DNA from 2 places in the Ruegeria sp. HKCCA0370 genome. Region 2 is predicted to be linked to the other one. Evidence: riboswitches for the same ligand, from Rfam matches in the RefSeq annotation. Region 2 holds a riboswitch; the other holds the start of a gene.

Region 1 (5,264 bases), on a different contig from region 2:
GACCGGTTCCGAGGCCGATGGCCGAAAAAACTTCGCGTATGGGGATTGGGGTGGTCCCGTAGACGATCGACAACAGCAAAAGGGCGGTCAGAACAACCGCCCCCAGCACTATCAAACGGCCCAATCGGACCATATCAGTTGGTCTCCGGGTGCATCGCCTTCGCCATCTTCTCGATCGCTTCGATATTTGCCGGGCCGGGCGTCAGTTCCTCGTAACGCAGGCCAATCCAGCGCTCGTTCTTTACCGCGTCCGTTTGTGACATCACCGGGTGATCCTTGAGGAACTGAAAGGTGTCCTCTGCGCCGTTGCCGGATTGATAATCGAGCAGCACCAGAAACTCCGGGTTGGCCGCTGCCACGGCCTCCCACGACGTGCGGCCCCAGCTGGTACCCAGATCATGCGTCACGTTCGCGCCACCCGCCGCTGTGATCATCGCATCGGGAATGGCGAACTTGCCGGCGGTGAATGGAGCATCGGCCGGTCCGTCCAACAGGAATACGCGGGGCTTTGCCAGATCGGCTGTTTTTGCTTCGATGGCTGACAATTTGTCTTTCCAGCCGGCAACCAGCGCCTCGGCCTTGTCTTCGACATGCATGACCTTGCCCAGACGCAGAACGTCATCAAACAACAGGTTCATGCTGGCCTCGGGGCGATCCTTGTCCAGATGCACGCAGCTTTCGGACAGGATCATGGTCTTGATACCAAAGGGTTCCAGCGTGTCGGGCGTGACGTCACCGCCGGGTTTCATGCCATAGTACCAACCGGCAAAAAACAGATCGGGTTCGACGGCCACAAGGTTTTCAATCGTCGGGTATTTGGGGGCAAGCTCTGGGATATCGCCACGCTGAGCATCAAAATCAGGGCTTGTTTTGTACCAGCCGGTAATTCCGGTAAGCCCCACGATCTTGTCCTGAAGGCCGAGCGCAAAGGCCATATCCGCCATGTTCATGTCATGCACGACCAGACGTTCCGGCGCCGAGTCAAAAGCCAGCGGTTCGCCGCAATTGTCCACGGTGACGGCTTCCGCTGCCGCGCCACCTGCCAAGCCAGCGAAAACAACCACCGGCCAGAGTTTTTGCATCATATTTAAGCTCCTGTTATTGTGACAATTTCCGTTTTCGGATATCCAGTGCGGGGATCATGCGGCCTTCGTGCTGAAAGCACAGATAATCCACGCCGAATGTCTCACGTACCCGGTCTGGGGTCAGAACTTCGACAACAGGCCCGAACCCCGTCAGACGCGTGGCTTTCATCAGCGCCACATGGGTGGCGAATTCCGGGATCATGACCAGATCATGGACGATCATGACGACCGTTACCCCCAGATCAGCAACCAGAGACAGCATGTGCCCCTTGGCATCGGGGTCCAGATGGTTGGTTGGCTCGTCTAGAAACAGCAAGGACGGGTTCTGGGCCAACGCGCGCGCGATATGTGCGCGCTGACGTTCTCCGCCGGACAGTTGACCCATCGTTTTGTTGGCAAAATGCGACAGCTCGGTCGTCGTCAGAACCCGTTCCAGATCAGCCTTGTGCTGAGCCATCGAACGTTCGCCCTGAATCGGGATTTGCCCCAGCGCAACATAGTCTTGCAGGCGCATCCGCCCGTCAGGCATTTCCTGCTGCCCGACCACAGCAATGGAGCGGGCACGTTGGCGGGCGGACAGGGTCCGAAGGCTTTGGCCTTCTATCCAAACATCACCCAAGATAACCCGTTCGATCCCGCACAGCAGTTTCAGCAGAGTGGTCTTGCCGGCGCCGTTCGGCCCGGCGATTGCCAGAATTGATCCTTCTTCCAGACGAAAGGACACATCCTGCAACAGGATATCGCCATTAAGAGCATAGTACTCCAAATTCTCGGCAACCAGAAAACTCATGAAGCGCCACCGGACGGCAATGCGGGTATTCGCGACAAGGTCTTTGCGAAAAGGGCAGGGGGGCGGTCCGAGGCGCTGGTCCAGCCATCGTCACTGTCGCCGAACTGGGTCGCGAATTCGACCAAGGCGGACAGGTCGTGTGATGTCGTGATATCGCCAAACAGGTACTGCGCTTTGCCCGGGGCCTGAAATCCGACCGTCATGGCCCGTTCACAACCTGCCATGCACGCCACCATTCGGGTTTCAAAACCGTCAGGCAACCGGGCATTCAGCACGTCTTGCGCAGCCTCGGCAGACATCGCCCCCTGACATGTTGAACAGATCAGAACGTAGTGATCAGAATAGCAGGTCATAGCCATCTCCGTCGTTTGCCAGACGCAGACAGAGGGCACATACCCAGATATTACGCAAACGCGCCATCAAGCCTCCTTCCGAGACGCCCCGCCTCGGGTTGGTTTATAGTGCGATGGCAGGTCTCCTGACTTGCGGGTCGTTGCTTGGCCGACCTTCCCAACCCATGCGGGTCAGTGGTGAAGTGGCGTCGCTCACCGCTTACAGTTGCGGGGGCAGTCACGGACTTGGCACATTCCAGCGCCGCACCGTGTTCCCATTTTCATCCCTTACGGAACCATCCCGCTCAGCTAGTCCGGCAATGCCAGACTTGTCAAGCGGCAGACGAAGGCGGTGGTAGATGGAATTGCAACAGCCGCGCCAGCTGTCCTGCTGCGCCAGCCCGGACCGAACGGTGTCAATAGTCTGATACAAGAAGGAAATCCGGCTCGAAATCTTTCTCGACCTTTGAAAACCGTGGAATTGGCTTTTCAAACACATTGTCCGTACGGTCGTCATTCACGGTCGATACCTCGCCAATAAGGCAATCGCCGCGCTCGGCCCAAAAAGCGTGCCAGATGCCGGGCATCAGAGTTACGCTTTGCCTCGGCTTCAGCCGCACGTACTCTTGGGGTTGCAAGGTTACAGGGCAGGCATCGCTGGGGACCGTCACCGGGTTGTCGCGGTCGACGCCACCGTTTGGATCCGACGCATGAATTTCCAGAACGAGATCGCCGCCGCCCCGGTTGATGATGTCTTCTGCCTTGATAATATGCCGGTGCATCGGAGAAAGCTGATTGTCTTTCAAGATCAACAGTTTTCTGCACAGAGCATCCCACGCCCGGATTTCAGATCCTTCGTCTAACCAATGCGTAGAGTGAACGGGAATAGGCAATGTTCGTCGAAACGGCCTTGTGCGTAATTGGTAATGTTCCATCCCAGCCTGCAGCTGCGGACAGTTTCGACCAAAGAGATGCGCATTTTCTCGGGCGATCAATCCGCAAAGAGCGGCTATGCGGCGCCGAAAGATTGAATGAACGTCTGGGCCTAGGGCTTGATGTGGTTGATTTCGGATCGTTTCATCATGCCATCCCGCAGATCAAAGTTCGTGCGCCCAAGGGGGTTCTGCCCCGGCTCGGGAAACGGTCACGGCCGCCACGTCAGCGCCCAGTTCCATGGCTGCTTGCAGGCTTTCAACCGTCAATCCGCGCAGACCTGACTTGGTAAGATGCCCTGCGCGGCTGAGCTCGGTCAGGACGCCGGCGTTGAACGTGTCACCTGCACCGATCGTATCGACCACTTCAACGGGTTTCACAGGAACCGAAACTTCGGAACCACCCGCCAGGTAACCGTGTGCCCCGTCGCTGCCACGCGTGACGATGACAACGGAAGGACCCGCCTGCAACAGCACAGACGCTTTTGCGGATTCGGCTTCAGCGCCCGGAATGATCCAGTCCAGGTCCTCGTCTGAAACCTTGACGATATCCGCACGCGAGATCATGCGGTTCAAACGCGTCCGAAATCGGGTTTGATCCTTGATGAAATCCGGGCGGATATTCGGGTCCAGCATCACTGCCCGGTCGGAACCGTGGCGGTCCAGAAGGGCGGCGTAGGCATCTGCGCAAGGTTCACACGCAAGGCTGATTCCGCCGAGATACAGGGCAGAGACAGCAGGAAGCTGATCGGGCATGTCTTCGGGCAGCAACATCCGGCCCGCAGTGTTTTCATCAACAAAGCTGTACGACGCGTGTCCATCCGAGAGCTGCACAAAGGCAAGCGTGGTCGGACGGTCCGAGGTGATCACATGTGTCGTGTCCACATGGCTCGCTTTCAGCGCATCGATCAGTTGTTGGCCGAACATGTCCGATGACAAACCTGTCAGCATCCCTACCGGAACACCCAGACGTCCCATCGCGACGGCTGTGTTCAGAACTGCACCACCAGTATGTGGCACAAAACCAATTGCGCCCGATGCGGTCGGTTCTAAAATCATATCTATCAGCGCTTCACCACAGCACAGGATCATGTCTTGGTCCTTTTAGGTAAGAAACTTCGGTTAGTCTGGTTGCTGTCTCAGCGCGTTCTTGCAGAAGTTGTTTGCGCCGATGATCCCGAACTCTGCCTGTTCAGATACGTATAGGTTCAGGGAGCGGCGCAAATCGCTGAAGCGGCCGCCGCCGTTGAACGCATCCTTGAAGTTGTCACTGAATAGCCAGCGGTTTTTCTCGGCAACGCCGCCGACGAGGAAAACGCCCCCCTCCGGCATCAAGGTGACCGCCAGATCACCCATCAAAGCACCTAAGTGGGTGGTAAAAATCTGCGCCGCCTTTTCGGCGACCAGATCGGTGCCGTTGCGGGCATCGTTCAGAATGTCCTTTGCAGAGCGCGCCTGAGTTCGCGCTTGACCGGCCGCCAATTCAACCGCCTGATACAGGATCGGCAGGCCGGTTCCGCTCAGGAACATTTCTGCTTCCAGCGCCAGGCTGTCCCCAAAGAAACAGCCCGGTGCGATGCGACGTGCCGCCTCAAAGATATCAACTTCGTCGCGATGTCGCGGGTACAGGCCCACGTGCCCGCCTTCGCCGGAAACCGTGTGATACCTGCCTTCGGAATATAGCAACGCACCAACGCCAAGCCCGGTTCCGGGCCCTACAACCAGCCGTGTGCCTGCGGGCGGCGTTGCCTGACCCTGCAAGACCGCCACATCCGACCGGGTCACCTCGGCCACTGACCACGCCGCAGCGGTGAAATCATTTATGACAAAAGTGCGCTCTGCTCCTGTTGCTTTCGCCAGCTCGGTCTCCGAAAGATCCAGGTTCGCGTTGGTCAACTGAATCGTTCCGTCCCTGACCGGCCCGGCTCCGGCTGCTACGACGGCCTGTGGGTTGGTTCCGATCTCGTCCCTGAGATCATGAAACGCCTCCAGCAGATCTTCCAATGTCCCCGTCGGGTGTTTCCGAAGATCTGCCAATTCTCCGTTCGTGACGACGCCCAGACGTGTGTTCGTACCGCCGATATCCGCAACCAGGTTCCAATGCTCATGCACGGCACCGAATGGT
Region 2 (5,264 bases):
AGGTCATGATAGTCGTCATCCCGCAGCTCGGGCGAGCCGCGTTCGGGTTGCAGCGCGACCAGCGCCTTGCCGCGCCGAAGCGCGTTGAAATGGAAGGCCCCATGGGCACAGGCCGGATCATCTTCGGGCGCGCCCCAAACGGTGTGCAGATCAGCGCGCAGGGTCTCGGGCAATTCCGCAAGCGCATCCTGATAATCCCCGAGCGACCACGAAATCCGTGCGTCCAGAAGAGTGTCGGCAATCAGCTCGCCTGTCGCGATGTCATAGCCTTCTTCGTCAAGATCGGACAGCATCGCCTCGGCCGAGGCCAGCGCGTCGAGGCCAACCGCATGGGCCATCTGCCAGTCTTTGCCGGGATAGGTGGACAGGACCAACGCAGGAATCTGATCTGCCTTGGGTTTGTCGTTCAATGCAAGCCAGCCCGATACACGGTCGATGATCGCTTCGATCCGGTCCGGTTCGGGCCGATGTGCAAAGCGCGCGTATTCCAGATGCGGATCGCGTTTGCCGGGTTCCTTGAAAGACGCGATTCCCGCCGAGATCCGTCCATCCACCTCGGGCAGTACCACATGCATGGCAAGATCGGCCGGGGACAATCCGCGTTCCGCCTCGGCCCAGGCTTTGCGGCGGGAGGTGGCGAGAGCGACCTGAAACACCGGCACGCCTGCCGCGTCCAGAGGCGACGTTCCCGACGCGCCTTTTCCCGAAAACGAAGTGGCGTTGACAATGGCCGATGGGTTCAGCGCAACAACATGTTCCCGCAACCAGTCGGCGGCCACAGGCGCCTTGAGAGACGGGGCAAACAGGCCCACCGCCTGGAATCCACGGGCGCGCAGGCTGCGGATCAGGACGGCGATCGGGGCGGTGTCTGCCGAGGTCAGGTAAGCGCGGTAAAAGGTGACGAGGATTCGTTTGGCCTTGCTTTCGAATGCGGTTTCCACCGGGATTACGCCGCGATCCGGACACCACGTACCACATTCGGGCAAGGTCTTGGCGCCCATCACCGGACCGGCATAAAGCCCCGCCGCCAAAGCCATCTGTGCCAGCGCCGCCTGTGCCGCGACCTCGCCGCCGGTATCGCACAGATGCGCCAGACGTCGCAGGGTCGAGACCGGCAGGGTGGAATAGTCATCCAGCCGCGTATCCTCGCGCCCGTCAGCGGGCAGTACCGCCAGCGCGATGCCCTTGGCCTGCGCCAGCGCCAGAACCTGCTGCAACCCATAAGGCCAGTAGGGGACGCCGCCGATCAGCCGGATCAGAATGCCCTTGGCGCCCTCCAGCGTCTGCTCGACATAGGTATCGACCGACAACGGGTGTTTCAACGCCGTCAAATTCGCCAGCCGCAGGGTCGGCATTCGCCCTTCCGGTCCGCCGCCGCGATGCCAGCCAGCCGCGAAAGCCCCCAGATCGCTGTCCGAAAAGGACAGCACCACCAGATCCGCCGGGCTCTGGCCCAGTTCGGTTGGGGTCTCGGTTTCCTCGAGCCCGTGGCTTTCGCGGAAGACGACGTGCATGTGTCTTACTCGGCAGCCTCACGCACACCCACGAGGATTTCGCGGATTTCCGCCTCTTTGATATCGTCATGCTCGGCGATGACGACCAGACGCGAACGACGGTCTTCACCGGGTTCCCACGGGCGGTCATACTGGTGACGCACGCGGGCACCTACCGCCTGAACCAGCAGGCGCATGGGTTTGCCCTGAACGGCGGCATACCCTTTGACGCGCAGGATGTTCAGTTCATTGGCGAGGCGTTCGATATTGGCGACCAGTTGGGCCGGATCGGTCTGCTCGGGCAGCTCGACGATGATGCTTTCGAAATCGTCATGCTCGTGATCGTGATGGCCGTCGTGATGCGAGGGGCGGGCGTCCATGTCATCCTCGGCGGCGGCTTCCAGACCCAGCACAACGCGCACGTCCACGGCACCTTCGGCCACTTCGACGACGGGCAGGGGGCGCGGCGCCTCGGCGGCGATGATCTCGCGCGCTTTGGCCACGCCTTCGGGGCCGGCGAGGTCGGGCTTGGTCAGCAGGATGATGTCGGCGCACGAGATCTGATCCTCGAACACCTCGGACAGGGGCGTTTCGTGGTCGATCGAGTCATCGGCCATGCGCTGGGCGTCCACCGCTTCGACATTGGGCGCGAAACGGCCTGCGGCCACAGCCTCGGCATCGGCCAAGGCGATCACGCCGTCGACGGTGATCTTCGAGCGGATGTCAGGCCAGTCGAATGCCTTGAGCAGCGGTTTCGGCAGGGCCAGACCGCTGGTTTCGATCAGGATGTGATCCGGGCGCGGCTCCAACGCCATCAGGGCCTCGATGGTAGGAATGAAATCATCTGCCACGGTGCAGCAGATGCAGCCATTGGCCAGTTCCATGATGTTTTCCGCCGGGCAATCAGGAATGGCACAGGATTTCAGGATGTCGCCATCGACGCCCACATCGCCGAACTCGTTGACCACGACAGCAAGGCGCTTGCCCTGTGGGTTCTGCATCAGGTGACGCACCAAAGTGGTCTTGCCCGAGCCCAGAAAGCCGGTGATCACTGTGACGGGGAGTTTTTCGAGGTTCGACATGTCAGGCTCCAATCGGGGGAATGCGCGAGGCACAGTTCTTGCGAAAGTGTTCGGGGCGTTCGCGCCATTTCACCAAACCATCTTCCGTGGCCAGATACTTGGTCGCGCCGTCGACGATGACGTCGACATGATCTGTTTCGTTCAGGTTTTCATACACGAATGTCCAGCGGCCCGGCCCGCGCAACACGATCGAACAGCCTTGATCGCAGTTTGACAGGCATTCAACGGCTTTCAGGGTGACACCGTCGGGCAGGTCTGCCTGTTCCAGGGCCTTGTGCAACAAAGCGCCCGGGCGTTGCGCATCATCTTCGACAGGCAGGCCGCGACGGCAGGTAGTACAGACCAGCAACTCGACTGGTGCGGTCTCGGTCATGTCTCTCATCCCCCCAAATCCTCTTCGCGGGGGACGGGGTTTCATGCGGGCCACAAGTGGTCATGGACCCGACACCGGAACACCCCGCCCGGTTTCAACTTCGGTTGTTGGCAGGTCTCCCGGCTTGCGGATGCCAGAGGCGGGCCTCTGTCGGATGTCCCGCCTTCCCGGCTTTCGGGCCAGTGGCATTGGGCATCCTCTCCGTTCACGGTCGCGGGGGCGGCTGCGTTTGGCGGCAAGACCGTTGACGCATTCCCTTTTCATCGGCTCTCACCGACACCAACGAAAGGGACATGCGGCACCGCTGGCCTGCTTGTCAAGCGAGTCGCGTGCAACAATGATGCAGAGGCATGGAAAGCGACCTGTGGGCGTCGATGGGCGGCATGGTGTGCCGGGACCCAGCCTGAGGTGGGCCCGGCGACGAACGGTATTTCAGCAAGGGGCGTAGACTATGGTGAACGGGTGCCTCGGCTGAACCTGTCCAGATGATGGGAAAAGACCACCGAACACCCTGGATCCTCTTGCGCTAATAGATGACGTTTATCATGAGCAGCGAGACGACCAGAAACAGCGCCGTCATTATTCCGCCGGAGCGGACGAAATCCATCACCTTGTATCCGGCCGGACCCATGATCAACGCGTTTACCTGATGGGTTGGGATGATGAAGCTGTTCGAGGTCGATATGGCGACCGTCAGGGCAAAGACGGCCGGGTTTCCACCCGCCGCCACCGCAATCGATACCGCCAGAGGCACCAGCAGAACCGTGGCCCCCACATTGGACATGACCAAAGAAAAGGCCGTCGCCAGAATGGCGATGCCGGTTTGCAGCGACCAGAGCGGCCAGCCGTCCAGAATTATCATGATCTGCTGCGCGATCCACGCGGCCGTGCCTGTGTTCTGCACGGCTTGTCCCAAAGGTATGAGGCAGGCGAGCAGGAATACGGTGTTCCATCCGACCGCGCGGTACGCCTCGTCCACGCTGAGCACACGGGTCAGCATCATGCCCACCGCGCCGGTAAGAAGACAGAGTGAAAGCCGGACGTCCGTGAACAGGATCAACGATAGCGAAATGGCGAAGAATGCCAGGGCCCAGCCGACTTTTTGCGGCCTCAACTCGTCCTGAGGAAAGTCCGTCGTCACAACGACGAAATCCGGATCTCGTTTGATCCGCATCAGGTTGTCCCATCTGGTATGCGCCACAAGCATGTCGCCCGCCTGAAACTTTTCGAGCCCGATCTGAGTGGATTCGTGATCCTCGGTCTCGACATGGCTCAGCGTCTCTTCGCCGCGGTGAATGGCCAGCAGCGACATCCCGTAGGTCTTGCGAAACAAAAGCTCGCGGGGGCATTTGCCGATCAGCTTGCTGTCGGGCGTGATGACCACCTCGGCCACGCCTGCATTGGTTGGGGCGAACTCTTCGACGAAAATGTCCAAATCCGGAAGAACGGTCAGCCCGTATTTCTCGGCGAACTTCTCGACCTCCCAACGGCGGCCGACGATGGCCAGCCGACACGGCGCTGCTATTTCCGCTGTCAAAACCTGAACCATCGAGGTTTTGCCGCGATAGAAGGTGGAAATGATGTACAGGTGGTTTTCGTGGTTGATGTCGGCCAGAATCTCGCCGACCAAAGGGCTGTCCTCGGGCACCACGACTTCGAACACATCGGCTTTGAGGCCATAGACCCTTTGCAGGTACTCCTGTGTCCCTTGTCCGGTACCCGTATTGTCAGGCCCTTCAGCCTCGGGCAAAACCCAACGTCCCAACAGCAGAAAGTAACCAATTCCCGTCAGGATCAGAACCGCACCGATCGGCGTGACCGAGAACAGGCCGAAGGGCTCCATTTTCTGAGAGGCCGGCAGACTGTCATTTGCCGTCAGGATCAGATCGTTCAGCAGGATAAGAGGAGACGACCCCACCATCGTCATGGTGCCGCCCAAAATGGCGCAGAATCCCATCGGCATGAGCAGGCGCGACAGTGGTATGCCCGACCGTGTGGAAATTCGGCTGACAACCGGCAGAAACAGAGCAGCGGCGCCGACATTCTGCATGAACGAGGATATGACGCCAACGGTGCCGGAAATGATTGGTACAACCCTGCCTTCGGATTTGCCGCCGTATTTGAGGATGACGGCAGCCACCTTGTTCATGATCCCCGTCTTGTCCAGACCGGCCCCGACGATCATGACCGCAATGATCGAGATGACGGCATTGGATGCGAAGCCGTCGAACAGAAGGGTGACATCCGCCAGATTTCCCAGCCCGGGCGCGTAGCTGAGCAAGCCTATGAGAACCAGAACCAATATGGCGGAAAGGT

What was found. Region 2 has a riboswitch for cobalamin ahead of GOW31_RS12195 (DUF1636 domain-containing protein). Riboswitches for the same ligand answer to the same signal wherever they lie in the genome.
Region 1: it holds a riboswitch for cobalamin, as region 2 does, so the genes downstream of both, GOW31_RS09410 (DUF1636 domain-containing protein) here and GOW31_RS12195 (DUF1636 domain-containing protein) in region 2, are expected to answer to the same signal.

The regions. Positions count from the first base shown of each region.
Region 1 is NZ_WQEP01000003.1:154,680-159,943, forward strand. Features, by position in the region: gene GOW31_RS09395 (iron ABC transporter permease) at 1-133, opposite strand, end outside; gene GOW31_RS09400 (ABC transporter substrate-binding protein) at 135-1,085, opposite strand; gene GOW31_RS09405 (ABC transporter ATP-binding protein) at 1,099-1,875, opposite strand; gene GOW31_RS09410 (DUF1636 domain-containing protein) at 1,872-2,228, opposite strand; cobalamin riboswitch at 2,326-2,523, opposite strand; partial or broken gene GOW31_RS09415 (D-lyxose/D-mannose family sugar isomerase) at 2,624-3,240, opposite strand; gene GOW31_RS09420 (carbohydrate kinase) at 3,305-4,231, opposite strand; gene GOW31_RS22020 (ROK family protein) at 4,262-5,264, opposite strand, start outside.
Region 2 is NZ_WQEP01000005.1:64,663-69,926, forward strand. Features, by position in the region: gene cobN (cobaltochelatase subunit CobN) at 1-1,514, opposite strand, end outside; gene cobW (cobalamin biosynthesis protein CobW) at 1,520-2,575, opposite strand; gene GOW31_RS12195 (DUF1636 domain-containing protein) at 2,577-2,948, opposite strand; cobalamin riboswitch at 3,040-3,247, opposite strand; gene GOW31_RS12200 (SLC13 family permease) at 3,475-5,264, opposite strand, start outside.